One region of the Pseudoalteromonas sp. MER144-MNA-CIBAN-0113 genome, then DNA from elsewhere that is predicted to be linked to it. Evidence: predicted binding sites of a transcription regulator. Region 1 holds the regulator's gene; each other region holds the start of a gene.

What was found. The regulator FliA, encoded in region 1, starts transcription of late flagellar genes. The targets are predictions, from matches to a motif close to CTAAAGNTNNNNNNNNNNNNGCCGATA.
Region 2: AAEY57_RS14445 (DUF5610 domain-containing protein) is a predicted target of FliA. The motif match lies at 4,610-4,636, and genes of this name have one in related genera.
Region 3: AAEY57_RS03690 (DUF4402 domain-containing protein) is a predicted target of FliA. The motif match lies at 3,477-3,503, and genes of this name have one in related genera.

Annotation. Positions count from the first base shown of each region.
Region 1 covers NZ_JBEOOG010000025.1:17,575-24,659, reverse strand. Annotated here, with positions in the region: gene AAEY57_RS08745 (chemotaxis protein CheA) at 1-1,605, opposite strand, end outside; gene AAEY57_RS08740 (protein phosphatase CheZ) at 1,620-2,387, opposite strand; gene cheY (chemotaxis response regulator CheY) at 2,404-2,787, opposite strand; gene AAEY57_RS08730 (RNA polymerase sigma factor FliA) at 2,828-3,538, opposite strand; gene AAEY57_RS08725 (MinD/ParA family ATP-binding protein) at 3,565-4,425, opposite strand; gene flhF (flagellar biosynthesis GTPase FlhF) at 4,418-5,908, opposite strand; gene flhA (flagellar biosynthesis protein FlhA) at 5,930-7,085, opposite strand, start outside.
Region 2 covers NZ_JBEOOG010000061.1:468-7,552, reverse strand. Annotated here, with positions in the region: gene ccoG (cytochrome c oxidase accessory protein CcoG) at 1-954, shown strand, start outside; gene AAEY57_RS14465 (serine/threonine protein kinase) at 1,036-2,010, shown strand; gene AAEY57_RS14460 (thiol:disulfide interchange protein DsbA/DsbL) at 2,046-2,669, shown strand; gene AAEY57_RS14455 (thiol:disulfide interchange protein DsbA/DsbL) at 2,689-3,327, shown strand; gene trmA (tRNA (uridine(54)-C5)-methyltransferase TrmA) at 3,404-4,501, opposite strand; gene AAEY57_RS14445 (DUF5610 domain-containing protein) at 4,666-5,790, shown strand; gene murI (glutamate racemase) at 5,857-6,645, shown strand; gene AAEY57_RS14435 (RNA recognition motif domain-containing protein) at 6,608-7,085, opposite strand, start outside.
Region 3 covers NZ_JBEOOG010000008.1:65,103-72,187, forward strand. Annotated here, with positions in the region: gene AAEY57_RS03670 (thymidylate synthase) at 1-726, shown strand, start outside; gene galU (UTP--glucose-1-phosphate uridylyltransferase GalU) at 744-1,622, shown strand; gene AAEY57_RS03680 (SPOR domain-containing protein) at 1,848-2,750, shown strand; gene AAEY57_RS03685 (SPOR domain-containing protein) at 2,821-3,417, shown strand; gene AAEY57_RS03690 (DUF4402 domain-containing protein) at 3,554-4,144, shown strand; gene AAEY57_RS03695 (DUF4402 domain-containing protein) at 4,182-4,631, shown strand; gene AAEY57_RS03700 (fimbrial biogenesis chaperone) at 4,653-5,477, shown strand; gene AAEY57_RS03705 (hypothetical protein) at 5,481-7,085, shown strand, end outside.

The DNA of each region.
Region 1 (7,085 bases):
ACTCGCTTGGTCGTGATCAAGCACCCCTTTACTAATCGCAATCTTTTTAAGCTTTTCAGCATCCATACCGGCACCATCATCTTGGATGGTAAGCAGGATATGGTCGCCTTGCTGAGACGCTGATAAAGTAACAGTACCGGTTCTAGGTTTACCCGATGCTTCACGAATATCGGGCATTTCAATACCATGATCCACTGAGTTGCGCACTAAATGCACGAGTGGATCTGCCAATGCTTCCACTAAATTTTTATCTAAATCGGTGTCTTCACCAACAAGTAATAAATTAATATCTTTTTGCAGCGTTCGTGCTAAATCTCGTACTACACGGGGGAAACGGCCAAACACTTTTTTAATTGGCTGCATTCGTGTTTGCATTACTGCACCTTGGATATCAGCAGTCACAACATCTAAGTTGGAAATAGCTTTACCCATAGCCTCGCTGTCAGAGTTTGTTGCCAAGCTTACCAAACGATTTCGCACAAGTACTAACTCGCCCACCATGTTCATTATTTGGTCTAGGCGTTTGGTATCAACACGTACAGTTGTTTCTGCCGGTGGAGGCGCTGCTTTTTTGGGCGGCGCAGCTTTAGCTGCTTGTGCCGCAGGAGCCGGCTTAGCTGGCTCTGGTTTAGGCTGTGGCTTAGCTGCAGCAACTGGTTCTGGCTTTTTAGCTGCCACTGGTTCAGGTTTACTTACAGGAGCCGGTGTTTCTATCGACTTAGGTGCACCTTTACCATGAAGTTCATCAAGTAAGGCTTCAAACTCGTCGTCACTTATTTCATCATCGCCCGAGCTTTGCTCGTTACTTGGTGAAGCCACAGGAGCCGATGGTGTTTGTTGTGGTGTACTTGCGGTTGCTTGGCTCACTTCGCCAAAGCTGCCTACACCATGAAGTTCATCCAATAAGCTGTCAAATTCATCGTCAGTTATATCACCACTGACATCATTGCCACTTGATGATGATTGTTTTTCTTGTGGGGCTTGCCCTTTTCCATGAAGTTCATCAAGTAGGCTTTCGAATTCGTCTTCGGTTATTTCATCAATCTGAGACTCAGTACTGCTGCTATCTGGGCCGCTAAATAATTCATCAAAAGCAAACGGGTCTTCTTCAGCATCGTTGCTCGGTTGCTCTGCAACTGGTTCAGGCTCTACCGATGGAGTTTCCACAGGAGCTATATCTTCAACCACAGAATCGCCGGCAAGCTCTTCTGCTGTCGGTGGCTGCCCAAGTTTGTGAAGTACTGCAAGTAATTCTGGATCAGCAGGCTCTGGCTGGTCACGATTTTTAATCGTGGCAAACATTTCATTAATGGTGTCCAGTGCTTGTAAAATCACATCCATTAATTCAGAGTTAACTGTTCTTACACCTTGGCGCAGTAAATCAAACACATTTTCAGCACCATGACATGCATCAACAAGCTCTGTCATAGCCAAAAAGCCAGCGCCACCCTTTACAGTGTGGAAACCGCGAAATATTGCGTTTAGTAGCTCAGTATCATCTGGGTTGTTTTCCAGTTCTACTAACTGTTCAGATAAAAGCTCAAGGATTTCTCCGGCCTCTACTAAAAAGTCTTGTAAAATATCTTCATCGACTTCAAAGCTCATGCAGTACTCTCCTATTAGAAGCCCAAACTTGATAATAGATCATCAACTTCATCTTGATCAGATACAACATCATTACGCGTTTCTTTATCAATAATAGGCCCTTCGGGACCTGCTAGTGTTTGTGCAACAATGGGATCTTCTATTTTTTCTGGTTGTTCAGTTGGTTCAACCTCACCACCTTGCGCTGCAAATGCAGTTAACAGGTGAATTAAACTTTCTTCAACTTCACGGACAAGTTCAATAACACGGCGAATAACCTGACCGGTTAAATCTTGATAGTCTTGAGCCATCAGCACATTAGTCATCAGCATTTGTAACTCATCGGTTTTGTGATGAGAACTGCTCATAAACTTATCAATACTATGGCAAAGTGATTTAAACTCACCAAGCTCTATTTCGCGGTTCATTAAACGATCCCACGTTGGCTTGATATCAGCTATTTCGTCAGCGATTTCTTGTGCTAATGGTAAGCTTGCTTCAACCGCATCCATTGTCTTATTGGCTGCGTTTTCTGTCATTTCCATGACATAGTTAAGGCGTTTTTTTGCGTCAGGGATGGCATCAGTGGTAATGTCTGTTAAACGCGTGTCTAACTCGAAACTTTTTAAAGCTTCGTGCAGTTGACGCGTCAACTTACCCACCTCAGCAAATAACTGTGATTGCTCTTGTGAAGCTGTTTCTAAAATTAACTGATTCGCTTTATCTTGCTCACCATTTTCTAAAAAAACAACTAACTGGCGAGCTTGTTCTAAAGTAATCTGAGGCGCAGCAGGTGCTGACATAAGCCTCTCCCTCTCATTAACCTAAGCGTTCGAACACTTTTTCTAATTTAGTTTTCAATGTACCTGCAGTGAATGGTTTAACAATATAACCATTAACACCTGCTTGGGCCGCAGCAATTATTTGTTCTTTTTTAGCTTCTGCTGTAACCATTAAAACAGGAATATGCTTTAATTTTTCATCAGCTCGAATTGCCCTTAAAAGATCAATACCTTGCATGCCTGGCATATTCCAATCTGTTACAACAAAATCAAACGCTTGATTTTGCAACATAGGCAAAGCAGTTGACCCGTCATCTGCTTCTTGAACATTGGTAAAACCTAAATCGCGCAACAGGTTTTTAATAATACGTCTCATTGTTGAGAAATCATCAACAACAAGAATTTTAATGTTTTTATCCAAAACATCCTCCAGTGAGGCCTGAACCTTTATTTACTTACTTCTAGTTTATCCAGTCATTGATTTTTGCTTTAAGCTTAATCATCGCCTGACCATGTATCTGACTTACACGCGATTCACTTACATCGAGTATATGCCCAATTTCTTTTAAATTCATCTCATCGTTATAGTACAAAGAAAGCACCATTGCATCTTTTTCCGGTAACGACTTTATTGCACTGAGTAAAGACTCATTAAACCGTTCATTTTTAACATTATTGAACGGTTTGTCTAGTGCTAAATCTTGGCCATGAGGTGTAATCACATCGTCATCTATACCAAGGTCTTCAATACCTAACACTTTGCTTACATTTACATCGTTTAAAATATGATGGTACTCATTTAGCGAAATTTCAAGTTTTTCAGCAACTTCACTATCTTTAGGTTCACGGTTTAAACTGTTCTCAAGCGCAACAATAGTTTCTGCAACCAAACGGCTTTTTCTGTGAACTGAACGTGGAACCCAATCGCCTCGGCGCATTTCGTCTATCATCGCACCACGAATACGAATACCGGCAAAGGTTTCAAAGCTTGCGCCTTTGCTTGCATCAAAGTTTTTTGAAGCTTCAATTAAACCAATCATACCCGATTGAATTAAATCATCTAGCTGCACACTGGCCGGTAAACGAGCAATTAAATGGCACGCCACTTTTTTGACTAATGAGGCATGCTTTTCAACAATCATATTTAAATTTTGTGTTGACTGATATCCCATAGCTCTATTCACCGGTATTGTCATTGTTAGTTACTAACTAGTTTCTCAATGAAAAACTCTAAATGACCCGAGGCTTGACTAGGTGTTGGCCACTTAGCAATTTTTGTAGCCAGTGTTTTAAAAGCAATTGCAGCAGGCGACCCAGGAAAAACCTCAACAATTACTTTTTGGCGGCGCGTTGATTTGCGCATATTCTCATCATAAGGAACTGTTGCAACCAACTCCATTGATATATCTAAAAATCGGTCGGTAACCTTTGAAAGTTTTGCAAACAATTCCTGCCCTTCGCGTAAGCTACGCACCATGTTGGCAACAATTTTAAATTTGTATACGCCGTGCTCACGGCTCAGTACTTTAATGAGCGCATAGGCATCGGTAATTGATGTTGGCTCATCACATACCACCACAACCACATCCTGTGCGGCACGAGAAAAGCTCAATACCATGTCAGAAATACCCGCAGCGGTATCAACAATTAAAATATCAAAGTCGGTGTTAAGTTCACTAAATGCACGAATAAGTCCAGCGTGCTCTGAGGGTGATAACTCAACCATACTTTGCGAACCCGATGTTGCAGGCACTATTTTTATGCCTGCGGGACCTTCGACTAAAATATCATCAAGTTCACATTCGCCCGATAAAACATGAGATAAATTACGCTCAACGCGCAGTCCAAGCATCACATCACAATTCGCTAATCCTAAATCAGCATCTAGTACAAGCACACGTTTGCCTTGTTGGCCTAACGCGATTGCCGTGTTAAGGGATACGTTCGTTTTACCCACTCCACCTTTGCCGCCGGTGACAGCGATAACTTTTACGCCGTTATTATTATTCTTGCTCATTTTGCGAAGGCCGCTTGCTTGATCTAAAACTGTGTTAATCATACATCTCTACTGTGCTCGACGCCACTGATTGGTGTCGTGATTGTTGTGCTTTTATTCTTTTTAAATACAATTGCTCAGCTTTTTTTACTAGTTTTTCGGCATTTGCCACTCTAATATCTTCTGGTACTCGCTGACCGTTAGTAAGATACCCTATTGGGAGACGATTTTGAATCGCAATACTAATAATCTCACCTAAACTCAATGACTCATCAAGTTTAGTAAAAATACATCCGCTTAGCTGTACTTTTTTAAAGTGCCTTACTGTTTCTTGTAATACATTAATTTGCGCCGTCGCACTTAATACTAAATAACTACGTATATCAACACGCTGATTACGCATCAAGGTGTTTAACTGCTCGGTTAAGCGTAAATCACGTTGACTCATTCCTGCTGTATCAATTAAGACTAGACGTTTATTTCGTAAATGGTATAAAACTTCTGCTAATTCATTTGCATCTTTAACTTGTTTAACGCCACAACCTATAATACGACCATACGTTGCTAGCTGCTCATAAGCACCAATACGGTAGGTATCGGTAGTAATAAGCGCTACTTTATCGGCACCGTATTTTTGTGCACCCAATGCTGCCAGTTTTGCAACTGTGGTGGTTTTACCCACGCCAGTAGGTCCGACTAACGCAAAAACACCGCCTTGGCGAAGTATTTCGTTGTTCGTGGTTTGCATTTGATCTTCAACCATGTTCAATAAAGCTTTCCAGCCTTGTTGGCGAGACACATCGTCTGGTACAAAACATGCCATTTGCTCAGCAACATTTTTTTCTATCCCCATACCGACTAAGCGGTCAATCATACATGCACGGGTCGGGTCGCGACGTGCCATATCTTGCTGCATTAAACCTGATACTTGGTGCTCTAATAGTTGACGAATTGCGTTCATTTCTTCACGCATTGTGCTGATGTCACTGGATTCTTTATGCATTGTTTGCTGACGCGGTGCGCTAGGTGAATCTAAATCGTCAAAGCCACTGTCTAAGTCGTCGAAACCTAAGCTATCGGCTTGGGTGCGAGGGCGCACTGGCGCGCTTTGTTCACGTTCAAACATATTTTTAGGTCGTGATTGCACAGGCTCTTGTTCTTGATAGTGACCAGAAGTGTCAATGCCAGAGTGTGAAAACATTGAAGCAAGCTCTGCTGAACGAGGACGTGGAGACTGACGCTCTAGTAAAGCTTGTAAGCTATCTGCAACCTTTGCCTGTGGCTTAGGTTGAGCGCGTTGCGGTTCTGGTTTAACAAAATTATGTGAACTTTGCTCAGTATGTGCAAATGAAGCTCTTGCAGCAGGTTGGCTTTGAGGCTGCTCTGGCGCTTTTGTCGCTGCTTTGTCGTAATCAACTGCAGCAACAATTTCAACGCCATTAGCTAGTTTTTTATTTGACATAATAACCGCATCAACACCCAACTCTTCTTTTACTTCTTTTAGTGCAGTGCGCATGTCTTTAGCAAAAAAACGTTTAATTTTCATAATTCAAACCCCTTTAAAATCTTATTGTTGGCCTACAGAGCTGACAATCTTGATCTGTCTTTCATCTGGTATCTCTTGATAAGACATCACTCGCAATCCTGGAATGGTGTATTTAACAAATCGAGATAACACAGTGCGTAACATTCCTGACGTTAGCAATATTGAAGGTTCACCGGCCATTTCTTGATTTTGATGCGCTTCATTCAATGATGTTTGAAGTCTATCAGCAAGCCCTGGTTCTATTCCGGCACCTTCATCACCTGCATTTTGAAGTGACTGATGCAACATCTGTTCCAACTCAGGCGCCAAGGTTATGACAGGGATTTCAGAAGACATACCAACGGCATCTTGGACGATTAATCTACGCAGTGATATTCGCACTGCAGCCGTTAATACATCTGGGTCTTGGCTACGAGGGCCATACTCAACAAGGGTTTGAACAATTGAACGCATATCTCGTATTGCCACCCCTTCGTTTAATAAATTTTGTAGTACTTTAACGATGGTGGTCAGCGGTAATACCTCAGGTACAAGTCCTTCAACTAAGCGAGGGTGACTCTTACCTAACATATCTAATAAGTTCTGTACTTCTTCATGTCCGAGTAATAATGCGGCGCTATTGGTGAGTAACTGGCTAATATGGGTTGCCACCACGGTCGCCGAATCAACCACCGTGTAACCTAAAGACTGTGCTTCATCTTTTTGATCGGGTTTTATCCAAACCGCATCTAAACCAAACGCAGGATCTTTAGTTTCAATTCCTTTTAGCGGGCCAAATACTTGGCCTGGGTTAATCGCTAATTCATCACCATGTTTAAGCTCACCCTCACCACTTGATACACCCATCATGGTTATGCGGTATGCATTTGGGTCGAGTTCTAGATTATCGCGTATATGCACCGGCGGCACTAAAAAGCCCAGCTCTTGAGATAGTTTTTTACGCACTCCTTTAATACGGTTTAACAGCTCGCCACCTTGTGATTGGTCAACGAGAGGAATGAGTCGGTAACCGACTTCTAGACCAATAACATCAACTTGTTGAACATCATCCCAACCCAGTTCTTTTTGCTCTTGTTTAGCCGCAATTCCGGTACCTGAGGCCGCATTTTCGGCTTCTTCTGCTTCTGCAGCGGCTAATTTCAGTTTATTTTGCTGAGTATAGTATGCAAGGTAACCT
Region 2 (7,085 bases), on a different contig from region 1:
TGGCGTAAAACAGCTAAGCACACTAGTTGGGTATTATTTTCTTTATATACTGCGTTAACGTTTGTTGGTTACTTCACGCCTATTCGCGAACTACTGCCTGAATTTGTTACCTTTAATGTAGGCGGTTATGCCTTAGTTAGTATCATTGTATTTACTATTTGTACTTATGGTAATGCGGGTTGGATGCGCGAAATTATGTGTTTACATATATGTCCATACTCACGTTTTCAGTCAGCAATGTTTGATAAAGACACCTTTACTGTAAGCTACGATGAAGCGCGTGGTGAAAACCGCGGGCCACGTTCGCGTAAACAAGACCCAAAAGAGTTGGGTTTAGGTGACTGTATTGACTGTAACTTGTGTGTGCAGGTTTGCCCAACCGGGATCGATATTCGTAATGGTCTGCAATATGAGTGTATAAATTGTGGTGCTTGTATTGATGCCTGTGACGGCGTAATGGATAAAATGAATTACCCTCGGGGCCTTATCTCTTACACCACCGAGCGTAATTTAGAAACACCAGAGAATAAAACCCATCCGCTGCGTCCAAAGCTGATTGGTTACAGTGTTATTTTAATCTTACTTACCGGTGCGCTGGTTGCTAATATCGCCATGCGTAAAACCATGGACTTTGATATTATTCGCGACCGCAACCAGTTGTATCGTGTCGATTTTAATGGTTTAGTTGAAAACACCTACACCTTAAAAGTGATTAACAAAGCACAATACGAGCAAACATTCTCTATTGATGTAACCGGGTTAGATAATTATAAATACTTAGGTGATACTACCTTTACAGTAAACGCTGGTGAATCGCATAATGTACCGTTATCATTAGTAATGGACCCTTATGATTTAAAAGCGCCAATGACCGAGTTTAACTTTGTGTTGTCGCCAATAAACGAGCCCGATAATAAAATATCGCAGCCAAGCAACTTTTTTAAAGCACGATAAGTCGCTTTATTAAAGGCAAACGAGCACTGTTATTAACAAAAAAGCGGGATATTCCCGCTTTTCTTTTTATATAAGAAGTATATGAGTAAATTTAGCTTTATTGACTTAACCCCAGATCTTATTTTGGATGCCATCGAAAGCGTTGATATTTACGCTGAGTCAGGGTTGCTAGCGCTAAATAGCTACGAAAATCGAGTGTATCAATTTGTAGCTGAGGGTGGAAAACGTTACGTTGTTAAGTTTTATCGGCCTGAGCGCTGGAGCAAAGCACAAATTCAAGAGGAACATGATTTTGCCTTTGAGCTGGCAGCTGCAGAAGTGCCTGTGGTGGCGCCAATAAAGCATAATGGGCAAAGCTTATTTGAACACCAAGGGTATTTATTTACTTTATTCCCAAGTGTAGGCGGGCGTTTATTTGAAGTCGATAATTTAGATCAACTCGATGTACTCGGGCGTTTAATCGGTCGTATGCATCAAGTAGCCAAAACGAAACCCTTTACCCAAAGACCCACCGTTACCTGTGATGAATATTTAGATACAGCTAAAGTTCATTTACAAAAAAGTAAGTTAGTCCCTATGGGATTAGAGACTTCCTTTTACACTATTTTAGATTTAGTCATTGCTCAAACTCAACAGCAATATAAAAATGTAGAAGGCATTCGCTTACATGGTGACTGCCATGCTGGTAATATCCTATGGGCAGGAGATGCATTAATGTTTGTTGACTTAGACGATAGCCGTCAAGGTCCTGCAATTCAAGATTTATGGATGATGCTCAGTGGCGATCGACAAACACAGCTGTTACAGTTAGACACTTTAGTGAATGCATATGAAGAGTTTTGCGATTTTGATCACTCACAACTTAAGCTGATCGAACCGCTTCGCGCTATGCGTATGATTCATTACATGGGGTGGGTTGCAAAACGTTGGAGTGATTCTGCTTTTGTACGGAACTTTTCATGGTTTGCAGATGACAAATACTGGGAGCAACAAATTTTAGCGCTTAAAGAGCAGTTTGCAGCTTTGCAAGAAGCCCCGTTAAAATTATTGCCATAATATTTTTATTTAAAAAGAAGTATAACGAGATATTCATGCTTAAAAAATTAAAACTAAGTTTACTGATCCTATGTTTACCTTTCGCAGCATTAGCTGCCAACTTTGAAGCGGGTAATCAATACACTGTAATTGATGTTGAAAAAAGTAAAACCCCGAATGTAACCGAGTTTTTCTCTTTCTATTGCCCACATTGTTTTAAATTTGAGCCGGTAGCCAAAGGGATTGCAGAAAACTTACCTGAAGGGGCTGAATTTGTAAAAAATCATGTCAACTTTTTGGGAGGCGTTTCACCACAAGCGCAAAGTAATTTAAGCTTTGCTTACTTAATCGCAAAGAAACACGGTCAAGCTGAAGCGGTAACAGCGCAAATTTTTAAAAGCATTCATATACAACGTGCGCCATTAACTGAAATTAAAGACGTTAAAAAGTTATTAGAGCTTAATGCAATTGATAACGCGACATTTGATAACGATATCGCTAGTTTGCCTATCATAGCAGCTGAACGTGCCATGCAAGATAAGCAGAATAAATATTCTGAACTTGGTGCATTAACTGGCGTGCCTACATTTATCGTAAATGACAAATACAAAATCAATATTAATACAATCAAGAGCCAACAAGAACTTGATGAGTTAATTAGCTTTTTACTAAAACTATAATTTTTGGAGCACCACAATAATGATCAAATTAGTTAAAGCAGGGTTACTTGCTGTATTACTCCCTTTAGCTGCAACCAGTTTTGCTGCCACTTACGAAGAGGGCGTGCATTATGATGTCGTCTCTGATCGTGCAACCAGAAAACCAGAAGTAAAAGAGTTTTTCTCTTTTTACTGTCCTGCATGTAATAACATGGAACCACTGCTGGCCGAGATCAAACCTAAGCTAGATAAAAACGTAAAGTTTAAGAAAAGCCATGTAGATTTTGTGGGTGTACGTGACCCAGAACATCAAACCATGATCAGCCAAGCATTAGCTACAGCTGAAGTACTACCTCAAAAAGATAAAATTATTTCAGCGATGTTTGATCATATCCATGCAAAGCGCGCTCGTTTTAATGAGCTTGCAGATGTAAAAGATGTATTTTTAGCTCAAGGCGTAGATGGCGACAAGTTTGATAAATTATTTGAAAGCTTCTCGGTACGTACACTTAGCTCTAAAATGAAACGTGACCAAGATTACTTTAAAGGCAAAGGGGCACTTCGTGGCGTTCCTACGTTTATCGTTAATGGTAAATACAAGCTTAACTTAGGTGGTGAGTCAGGCATTTCATCGCCAGAAGATGTAAGCGCACTCATTAATTACTTAGCAAATAAATAAGTAGTTTGGTTAAATAAAAAAAGCTCCTTAAGGAGCTTTTTTTATTCTTACAACGTGCGCTGTTTAATGCTTTTTTTTATTTACGTTGTAAAAACACACCAGATTCAATGTGGTGTGTATAAGGGAACTGATCAAATATTGCAAAGCGCTTAACCTCGTGGGTTTGCGTTAAGTGTTCAAGGTCACGCTCTAATGTGTCTGGGTTACATGAGATATAAATAATATTTTCATAATTAGCCACTAAGTCACACGTAAGCGTGTCCATGCCTGCTCTAGGCGGGTCGACTAAGATGGTTTGGCAGTTGTAACTACTCAAGTCAATGCCATCTAAGCGAGAGAAAGTACGCTCGCCTTTCATTGCCTGAGTAAACTCTTCGCTCGACATGCGAATAATATCTAAGTTAGTTACTTGGTTTTGAGCAATATTATATTGCGCTGAATGCACCGACGATTTTGATATTTCCGTCGCCAGCACTTTATTAAATGAACCAGCAAGTGCAATAGAAAAGTTTCCATTACCACAATACAGCTCTAGTAAATCATTGTTTAGTGGTTTACATAACTCTTGTGCCCACTCTAACATTTTAATATTCACCTTCGCATTAGGCTGAGTAAAGCTATTTTCTACCTGTTGATAGATTAGCTCTTGGCCATTCACCATTAAGCGCTCAGTAACAAAGTCATCGCCCAATTTTTCTTTTTGCTTACGTGCACGGCCAATAAAGTCAATTTTGTACTGGCTACTTAGCTTTTCCTTTAAGGCATTGATCTCAGTTAACCAGTGTTCATCAAGTGGCTTGTGATATAGCAAGCTCACTAAAATTTCACCACTGAGGGTTGATAAATAATCTATTTGAAATAATTTACGACGTAGTACTTCGCAGCCTTTTAAATTTTCAATCATTACCTGCATAATTTCACCTACTAAAGGAGCTGCAGGGTCAAAGGTATCAACACGTATTTTATCTTTTGTTTGTTGATCAAACATAATATGAAACAGATCGTCACCATCGTGCCATACTCTAAATTCTGCACGTTGGCGGTAGTTAATGGGCTCAGAGCTAAATACTTCTAACTGTTTTACACCAAAACGTTGAAATTGCTCTGTAATACGCTGCTCTTTTTCATTTAATTGTGCATCGTATTGCGTAGTATCTATATTTATAACTGCCATTAACGGTATAACCTTATCGTTGAGATCTGTTTATCGGGGCTATTGTAGGGGGCAAAGCGTATTTGTCTAGTTTTGATCAAATATAGTGAGCTTTTTTTGAGCATTTTACTACAGTATAGGCTTACTTGGCCGATATAAGGGTAAGTCTAAATAGGAGTCTTCTCATGAAAATAGGTAACTTTAGTTTTGTTCCAAACAGTAATGCTAATAAATACAATACTAAACAAGCAATGCCACAGCCTAAAATAGACTCGCCACCAACCAGTTATCAGCAACGAGGAAAAGAACTGGCTGCTGCCGTATTAGGTGACAAAATGGCAAAAGAATTAGGTTTGCCGGTCGCTGAAACCAAAAAAGACAAACCACTGTTTGATTTTAATGAAGTCGTAAAAAATGTTTTAGACTTTGTTACAAGCTCGGTAAAAAAAGCCAAAGCCAATGGTGCTAATGATGAGAAACTACAAGATATGCTAAATCAGGCACGTAAAGGAGTGCAGACGGGTGTTGATGAGGCTGTGGATGAATTAAAAGGCATGGGTGTATTTAATCAAGAACTTGAAGAGGGTATTGATAAATCTAAAGAGGGTATCTTTAGTGGTCTCGACAAATTTGAGCAGAACTTATTTAACCCACAACCTGCAAGCGTAACTGTAAGTCAGGCGCAATATGTAAGTTTAAGCAATAGTGCTGATTATACATTTACCACAGCAGAAGGTGATGAGGTGAGTATTAGCTTTGCAGATGCTTACCAATCGCAATCATCTAGTCGCTATCAAAAAACAGATGATTCACAATCATTTAGTACGCAATTTTCTGAATCCCGTGAGCTCTCTTTCTCAATGTCAGTAAACGGTGAGCTTAATGAAGACGAGCAGCAAGCCATAAATGATTTAATGGCAGAGTTACAAGATGTCAGTAAAACCTTTTTCAGTGGCGATTTAGACAAAGCATTTGAACAAGCCCAAGAACTCAGTTTAGGGAATGAACAGCTGGTGGCATTCTCAATGGACTTACGTCAAAGCAAAACCGTTGCTGCCATTAAAGAGTATGAACAAATTAAGCCAACATCAGAAAAAGCCATTGCCGAAACTGTTGCCCCTTTTAATGATGATCTAAAATCGGCTTACTCTAAAGCGCAAACCCTAGGATTAGAAAGTCAGCTATCAGGTATCATTCAATGGCTAAATCAAGATCAACAAGAAATAGATAAACTGGTTGATTACACTAACACCATGTTTGAAAACTTAGATAAACTAAACGCCGCTACTGCGATGCTAGGCACTGAGTAAAACTACTTTCTTTTATAAAAGCCACATGGCAAACTGCCGTTCTTAGTAAAGAGTAGGAATGGTAGTTTGTCAGCGCACATCATGGTATTTGATTCAGGTATAGGTGGAACCACCGTGCTTGAGCATATTCAGCAAAGCATTCCTCATGCTCAATACAGCTACTTTATGGATAACGTATTATTGCCATATGGTGCGCAATCGCAACAAACCATCATTAATCGCCTATGCGGATTGATCCAATTTATTAAAGATGAGTCACTTAATGTCGACTTAATTGTTATAGCCTGTAATACCGCTTCAACATCAGCGTTAAGTTCGGTACGCCAAATTACCGATATTCCTATTGTTGGGGTTGTACCTGCAATTAAACCCGCAGCGCAATTAACGCAATCAAAGCATATAGGTTTATTGGCAACTCCCGCAACGGTATCAAGCCCCTATACTGATGCACTTATAAAAGAACATGCCTCATCGATAACCACAAGCTTATATAGTAGTGTTGAACTGGTCACTTTGGCAGAGACTCTCTTTTTTACCCAGCACTTAGATCTCGATAAGTTGCACACTGAGTTAAACCGATTAAATATTAATAAAGATATCGATGTACTGGTATTAGGCTGTACCCACTTTCCTATTTTAGCTAAACCAATCAGTGATTACTTTAATACGCAAGTACAGTTATTAGACTCTGGTGCGGCCATTGCTAAGCGAGTTAGTTCTTTACTCAAATTAAGTGATAATCAAGCAGGCATAAAAAAGCCGCTGCACTATTATGCAACGGCTGATGTATGTAGTGATAAACTAGCGGTTAAGCAAGTTACACTGTTTGATCCGACTCTGAACGATAAGAGTTAGAATCATCTTCTTGTTTTTGTTTTGCTTCACGTACTTTCAAAGTACGTTGTTGGAACTCACTATCGTTTAGCTTAGCAATTGCATTATCAGCATCTGCTTGTGCCATTTCAACAAAGCCAAAACCGCGACGCTTGCCAGTATTCTTATCTTTTAACAAACGAACGTTAAATACTTTGCCTTGCTCTTCAAATAAAGTACGAACTACACCTTCATTTGCACGATAAGGAAGATTGCCAACATAAAGTGTTTTTGTTTTTACTTCGGCTTCTTCTGTACTTACTGATGACATTGCAGCAATAACAAGTCCACCAATTAATAAACCGGCACCGAATAGAAGTGCAGGGTCTAATGCTAGGCTTGCAAGCGCAAACTTAACGATAACAAAACCAACAACAGCAAGAATAACTGCGAAGATAAAAGATTTTTGATCGGGTAATTTC
Region 3 (7,085 bases), on a different contig from region 1:
CAGTTCCCAATGATCACCACGCGAAAAAGCTATTACAAAGCGGCTATTGCTGAATTGTTAGGTTATTTAAGAGGCTATGACAGTGCTGAGCAGTTTCGTAATATAGGCTGTAAAACCTGGGATGCTAACGCCAATGAAAATAGTGCCTGGCTTAATAATCCTAATCGTAAAGGTGAGGATGATATGGGGCGCGTTTATGGCGTGCAAGGACGAGGCTGGCAACGCCCTGATGGTTCAACACTGGATCAACTTGCAAAGGTCATCAATAATTTAAAAAATGGCATTGATGATCGCGGCGAAATTATTACCTTTTACAACCCAGGTGAGTTTGAACTTGGCTGCTTGCGCCCATGCATGCATACACATACCTTTTCATTACTAGGCGATACCCTGTATTTAACCTCGTACCAACGAAGTTGTGATGTACCACTAGGGCTAAACTTTAATCAAATTCAATGTTTTGTTTTATTGGCACTGGTTGCACAAATTACTGGCCACAAAGCAGGTAAGGCATATCATAAAATCACCAATGCCCACATTTACGAAAATCAGCTAGATTTAATGCGAGATGTGCAATTAAAGCGCGAGCCATTTGCTTCTCCTCAATTAAAAATTAATCCAGAGATTAAGTCACTCGAAGATATAGAAACATGGGTAACACGTGATGATTTTGAGGTGGTTGGTTATCAATGCCACGAGGCTATTCAATACCCATTTTCAGTTTAAAAAATAAGGAGAGCATAATGAAAGCAGTGATCCCCGTAGCCGGCCTTGGAACACGTATGTTACCGGCAACTAAAGCAATTCCAAAAGAAATGCTGCCCGTTGTAGACCGTCCACTCATTCAATACGTTGTTAGCGAAGCGGTTGCCGCTGGTATTAAAGAGATAGTGCTAGTAACGCATTCGAGTAAAAACTCGATTGAAAACCATTTTGATACCAGCTTTGAACTAGAGGCAACGTTAGAGAAACGTGTAAAGCGGCAATTACTTGCCGAAATACAGTCTATTTGCCCTAAAGATGTGACCATTATTCATGTACGTCAAGGTGAAGCAAAAGGCCTAGGCCATGCTATTAACTGTGCCGCCCCTATTATTGGCAATGAACCTTTTGTGGTTATTTTACCCGACGTTATTATTGATGATGTAGAAAGTGACCTAACAAAAGACAACTTAGCTGAAATGATTACTCGCTTTGAGCAAACTAAACACAGTCAAATTATGGTTGAGCCAGTCCCTAAAGATGACGTAGATAAATTTGGTGTTGTGGATTTAGGTGATGTTGAGTTAAACCAAGGTGAAAGCTCACCCATTCAAAGCATGGTAGAAAAACCACCCGTTGACGAGGCACCTTCAAACCTTGCTGTGGTTGGTCGTTACGTGTTGAGTAAAAATATTTGGCCATTACTGGCTAAAACCCCTCAAGGTGCTGGTGATGAAATTCAGCTAACAGATGCAATAGCCATGCTTATGCAAGATGAAAAAGTAGATGCCTACGCAATGAAAGGCCGAAGCCATGATTGTGGCAGTAAAATTGGTTATTTAAAAGCAACCATTGAATTTGCTCTTCGTCGTGATGAATTCGCCGGTGAGCTTAAAACGTTTATTAAAACGTTAATTTAAATAAACTTATCATTATTAGAAGCGCCTATATGGCGCTTTTTTTGATTGTAAAATAGCTTTTTTAGTATTTTAAATTATCACTATTTTTGCAGCTATACAGACATATTTAACATTGTGTTGTAATCTTTATGTTAACCCAAGTTGTTTTGTTGTTAACGTGCTTTATTGATTCAATTGAAAATTGACTTAATTGAGCGGTCTAAACTATTGAAAGAGAAACAATCAATGTGTGAATACAGCAAAAAGTATCACCGATATCTATTAGTCGTATTACTGTTGTTATTAAGTACTGGTTGTACGATATCGCCTGATAAAACATCATTAAATGAACAAGTTAAAGATTCACCTGAATATGTAACTATCACTGCACTTGAGCTTGCTCAACTAAAAGATGCCGCCTTGCAATGGCAGCAAGCACGCTCTGGCATAGAGCGGCTATTAAAGTTAGAACGTGAGCTCACATATTTAGTTGATAACCTGGATATTATTAACAGTAAAGCAATAGCGCAATCTAATCAGGCTGTTAGCAATCGTTATGCTCGCTCATCAATTAAGGCTAATACATCGCCAAACCTCAGGTATGGTAATAACTACGCAAGCACGTCAGATAAAGTTAAACGACCAAGGCAAAGGTATAGTAATCGCTACGCAAAATCCTCTAAAGGGGACGCTCCATACAATCAGCGACACAGTAGTCGCTATGCTAGCGTGCCTACAAAAATGATTACAGCCCCTTCAAAAAGCTACAGTAAGCGCGCTGTTAGTTTGCCTGTGAAAGCAACGAACTCAATTGTGAAGAAAAAAGTATTCCCTCAAACATCGAAGCTAACAAAAGTGGCAATGGTTGATACCAACAAAAAAGTATTTGCATTGCAAGTTGCGTCACTCGATTCAGAAGAAAGTGTTGTTAAGCAATGGAAGAAAATTAACAAAAAAGCAGCGCCTTTGTTTAAGGACAAAATCACGACAAATATTGAAAAAGCAAAGGTTAATAACAAAACCTATTATCGACTAAAATTAGGTGAGTATTTTAACTTTAAAAGTGCAGAGGATGATTGCGAGGTATTTAAATTTTATAAAGTTGACTGTTTTGTGAGTAACTACACTGACGGACCAATCAGGTTATAAAACAGTATTACTTGGCGCTTTTATTGCATAATAGCTTTAGATAGCTAGTCTTTTGTAATGGGTGCCTAAAGTGAAACTTCATTTAATAACATTATTAATACCATTCGCATTAGCTGGTTGCAGCAACCAGCTAATGTCCACCGATCCACAAAGTGATAAGCTTGTGCGTGAAAAAGATATAAAGCCTTACCTAGAGCAATGGGATAACAACAAAGAGCAAATAGCGCGCTTAAGCACCATGGAAGAAGACTTATCGTTATTGATTCAAGCGCTTTCTGCACAAACAGATATTGATACCGTACCAGAGCCGATGAAAGAGAAAGTTAAACGTGTTGAGTATGGCTCTAAGCAATCGTTACAACCCTCATCAGAAACCGCTCTAGCTGAAAATACTACCAGTACAAACGAAGCAATTTACGGTGTGCAAATTGGACGTTATTTAATTTCTAACGGAGCCAAAAGACAAGTGCAGCGACTAAAAGAGCAGTACCCTCAGTTAAACAGTATTTTAAAATACCGCATTAATGAGCAACAAAAAGAATCCACTACCTTTTATAGTGTTGTAGCAGGCCCTTTGAAAAATCAACAGCAAGCAGCGCAGCTGTGTTTATTTTTTTATAGGATGGGTAATAAATGTACCTTAGCGGCATTTTCAGAGGATGTTTAAGGTTTTTTTCGCTTATTTTTGCATCCTGTTATTATAAATCAAAATAAAGTAAATATTTTCTAACTTTTTAGTGATTTTGGCCGATACTTAAATTAACCTGAACAAAAGGTTAACAACTTATATCTAAGGGAAAACTATGAACAAAATATTTACTAAAGCAGCATTAGCTGCGTCAATGGCAGTTCTTTCTTTCGGTGCTGCAGCTGAATCAGTTTCGTTTCAAGCAGGTGTTACAGTTCAAAATGCTTTTACCTTGACTAACGATTCGGCACTAGATTTTGGAACAATTCGTGCTTCAGCTGATTTAGCAACAACTGAAACAGCTACCCTTGTTTTAGCTGCAAACCCAGCAACCTCACCTACAACGGCTTCTACATCGATTGCAGATGCTGAAATCGCAATTTTAGTACCAGGTGCACCAGCCTCTTTTTCTGTTTCTGGCGTGTCTCCTTTCGGTTCACTAACCATTACGAATCCGCCAGAAAGTGCTATTTCACCTGATGCAGCACCTGCGGGTACTGCAGCATTTACTTTGGGAACTCCAACGTATTATGTGTTAACTGGCGCGACGCCTAACAGTGCAGCGACAACTGCCATTCAGGTAGACGCAAATGGTGAAGCGACATTTAATGTTGGTGCAACATTAACGACAGATGCCACTACACCTACTAGTGACTACATTGATGGCACTTACAGTGGTTCATTCACATTAGAATTAAACTATTAATGAGCAAAGCCTGCTTTATTACAAAGCAGGCTGTTTTATGAAATTAATTTTATTCATATTTGCAGCCTTCTTAACTTCAGGCTCGTACGCGCAGGTAACACCACTTGAGCAATTGAACTTTGGTAAAATTGTTATCAGTGATAATCAAAGTGTTAGCTCTATAACTTTGTTGCCTAGTAATACAAATACCTTAACCAATAAGATATATTTACTTGAAAAAGGCCATGCAGCTGAATTGTTGCTCGAAGGGTATCCAGCTCGTATTCAAGTGAATGTGAGTGACTTTATAAACGACCAACCTTTAAATAACATTTTCGGTGGTGCATCACTGATTTTAAATCAACTTATATACAATGCGACCATTACAACCGATACCACAGGAACGGCTTTATTAAGAGTTGGAGGGCAATTAAGTACCTCTGGTGACGGAAATACATATAAAGATGGCATCTTTGATACTACAATTGAAGTGACACTAAATTATTAGACAACTAGAGATGTTGATTAAATGACAATAATAAAAACTTTTTTTATCTTAGTAAGCTTTATTTTAATTAGCTTTCATTCTTATGCAAACTTACTCATTTCTCCAACAAGAATCAATTTTGATGAACGTCAACGTGTTGCTAAAGTCATTGTTGTTAATAACTCTAATGAATCTAAAACTTATAGATTGGAGTGGCAGGATAAAGTCGCACTAGCTGGCGGAGGGTATGCTAATTTAGCGGCTGATCAAGAAAGTTCATCTTCACTTAAAAATATGGTTAGGATTAGCCCATCGCAAGTTAGATTAGCACCAGGAGAAAGGCAGATTGTTAAGCTTGCTATTCGAAAGCCAAAAGGTTTAATAGAGCAGGAGTACCGCTCTCATCTAGCCTTTAAAGCACTTCCTAATGAAACTCAAAGTCAGCAACAGAGGCTAGGTATTAAGGTAAACTTACTTTTAAGCTACACTATTCCTGTTATTTTGCGAAAAGGCGGTGAAAAACCTGATGTTAATATTAGCAATTTACAGCTTATACACAGCCCAGAAAAAAAGGCGCTTGAGATTGAAATTAAGCGAGAGGGTGGCTTTAGCTCTTTTGGCAAGCTAGAAGTTTTCTTTAAGCAAAAAGGAACGGAAACAGAGAAAAAGATCGCCATGTTAAACGATTTTAGTATTTACCCTGAGCTCAAAAGAACAACGGCGACGATCCCAATTTTTGCAGATCAAAATATCCCGAAAAATGGCGAAGTTCGCGTCATTTATACAGGGCTTAAAGAATATCGCGATACTATTTTTAGTGAAAAGGTTGCGCCAATTAATAATGCAATTATCGGTAATTTGAAATAGGCGATGTATTACTTTAAGCGCTTAAAGTGGTTGCTGATCATTTTTTTATCAATTGATCCATTATTAGCAGCAGAGCCTGATGCTCAGGCCATTTTTGCTAGCATAAAAAAAATAGATAAAAAATGGCAGCAATACAACACTGAACAAGCTTTAAATGAAAGAACAGAGCCTGAGCTTAATGTGCAGCAAGGTGAGGGCATCCCCGAAGGGGAGTTATTATTTTTTTCATCGTTCGTGAAAAAAAATTACCTGGGTGAAATGCTCGGGGTGAAAAGTAAAACCGGTGTATTAATCGATTTATTAAGTTTTTCAGAAAGCCTGGATTTTGCTATCGATATAAATAGCGATGACCTTATTGCTCAAGGCTGGTTTATTCGTGAAGATAATCAGTTTTATCTAGACCTAAATACAAATACAGCACAAATTAACGGCGCTAGATATTCATTTAACAGCCAACAAGCTTATGCTGAGAACGGCGATATGTTTGTTGATAGTAACTTGTTAGCGCAGTGGTTTTCGTTAGATATTGATATTGAATATTCAGCACTTGAGCTAAATGTAAGCTCCCCCACCAAATTGCCTATAGAATTAAAACGCGAAAGAGAGCAGCGAGAAACTGTAACGAATAGAGAGTCACGTCAAGCAATATTACCTTGGAAGGCCAGTCCATACAGCGCAATTTCATCGCCTCTTGCTGATGTGCAGCTTAGTGCAACTAAGAGTAATACGGATTCAGCGATAGGGTACTCTGTATTAGGATCAAATGACTTGGCCTATTTTAATACTCAGTATTTTTTTGCAGGGCGAAAACAAGATTTACTATCTGATTCAAGATTATCATTTAGTCGTCAAAGTAAAGATGCACGCCTATTAGGTCCTTTAAATGCGACAACGGTTCAATTTGGAGATGTATTAGCAACTCAAGTCGGTAAACGATTTAATGGTAGTTACGCCAGAGGAGTAAAAGTTGATAACAAACCACTTTTTAAACAGGTTAATAGTAATCAAATTAACTTAACGGGTGCCATTCAACCAGGGTGGGATGTTGAGTTATATAGAAATGATGTACTGCTAGCGCAGCAGTTTAGCTTAGCTGATGGGCGCTATTTATTTGAAGACATTGATTTATTATTTGGCGCTAATAATTTTGAGCTGATTTTTTATGGTCCACAAGGACAAGTAGAGCGAAAAACAGAGCAATATTTTATAGATGGTAATAGTTTGTCAGCAGATGAATCGTTTTATGAGTTGTCAATTACTGAGCAAGGTGAGCAGTTATTCAATCAGTCACTTTATTCGACACAAGGCAAAGGTTGGCAGCTAGCGGGTCGTTATGAAACGGGATTAACTGATTATTTATCGGTTTATGCTGGTACATCAATATTAAATAGCAATTCGGGTGATAATGTTAACAATTATGCCTTTGGTTCAAACCTGAGTATATTTGATAAGGTATTACTTAATCTAGATTATGAAAAAAATAATAACGATGAAGATAAGCTAGAGGTCGCAGCTAGAGGTGAATTAGTTGGTCAATCGGTACGTTTAAGCCTGTCTCAAAACAATGAAAAAATAGTTGGTGATACAGATACAGCGAAAACTGAAAGT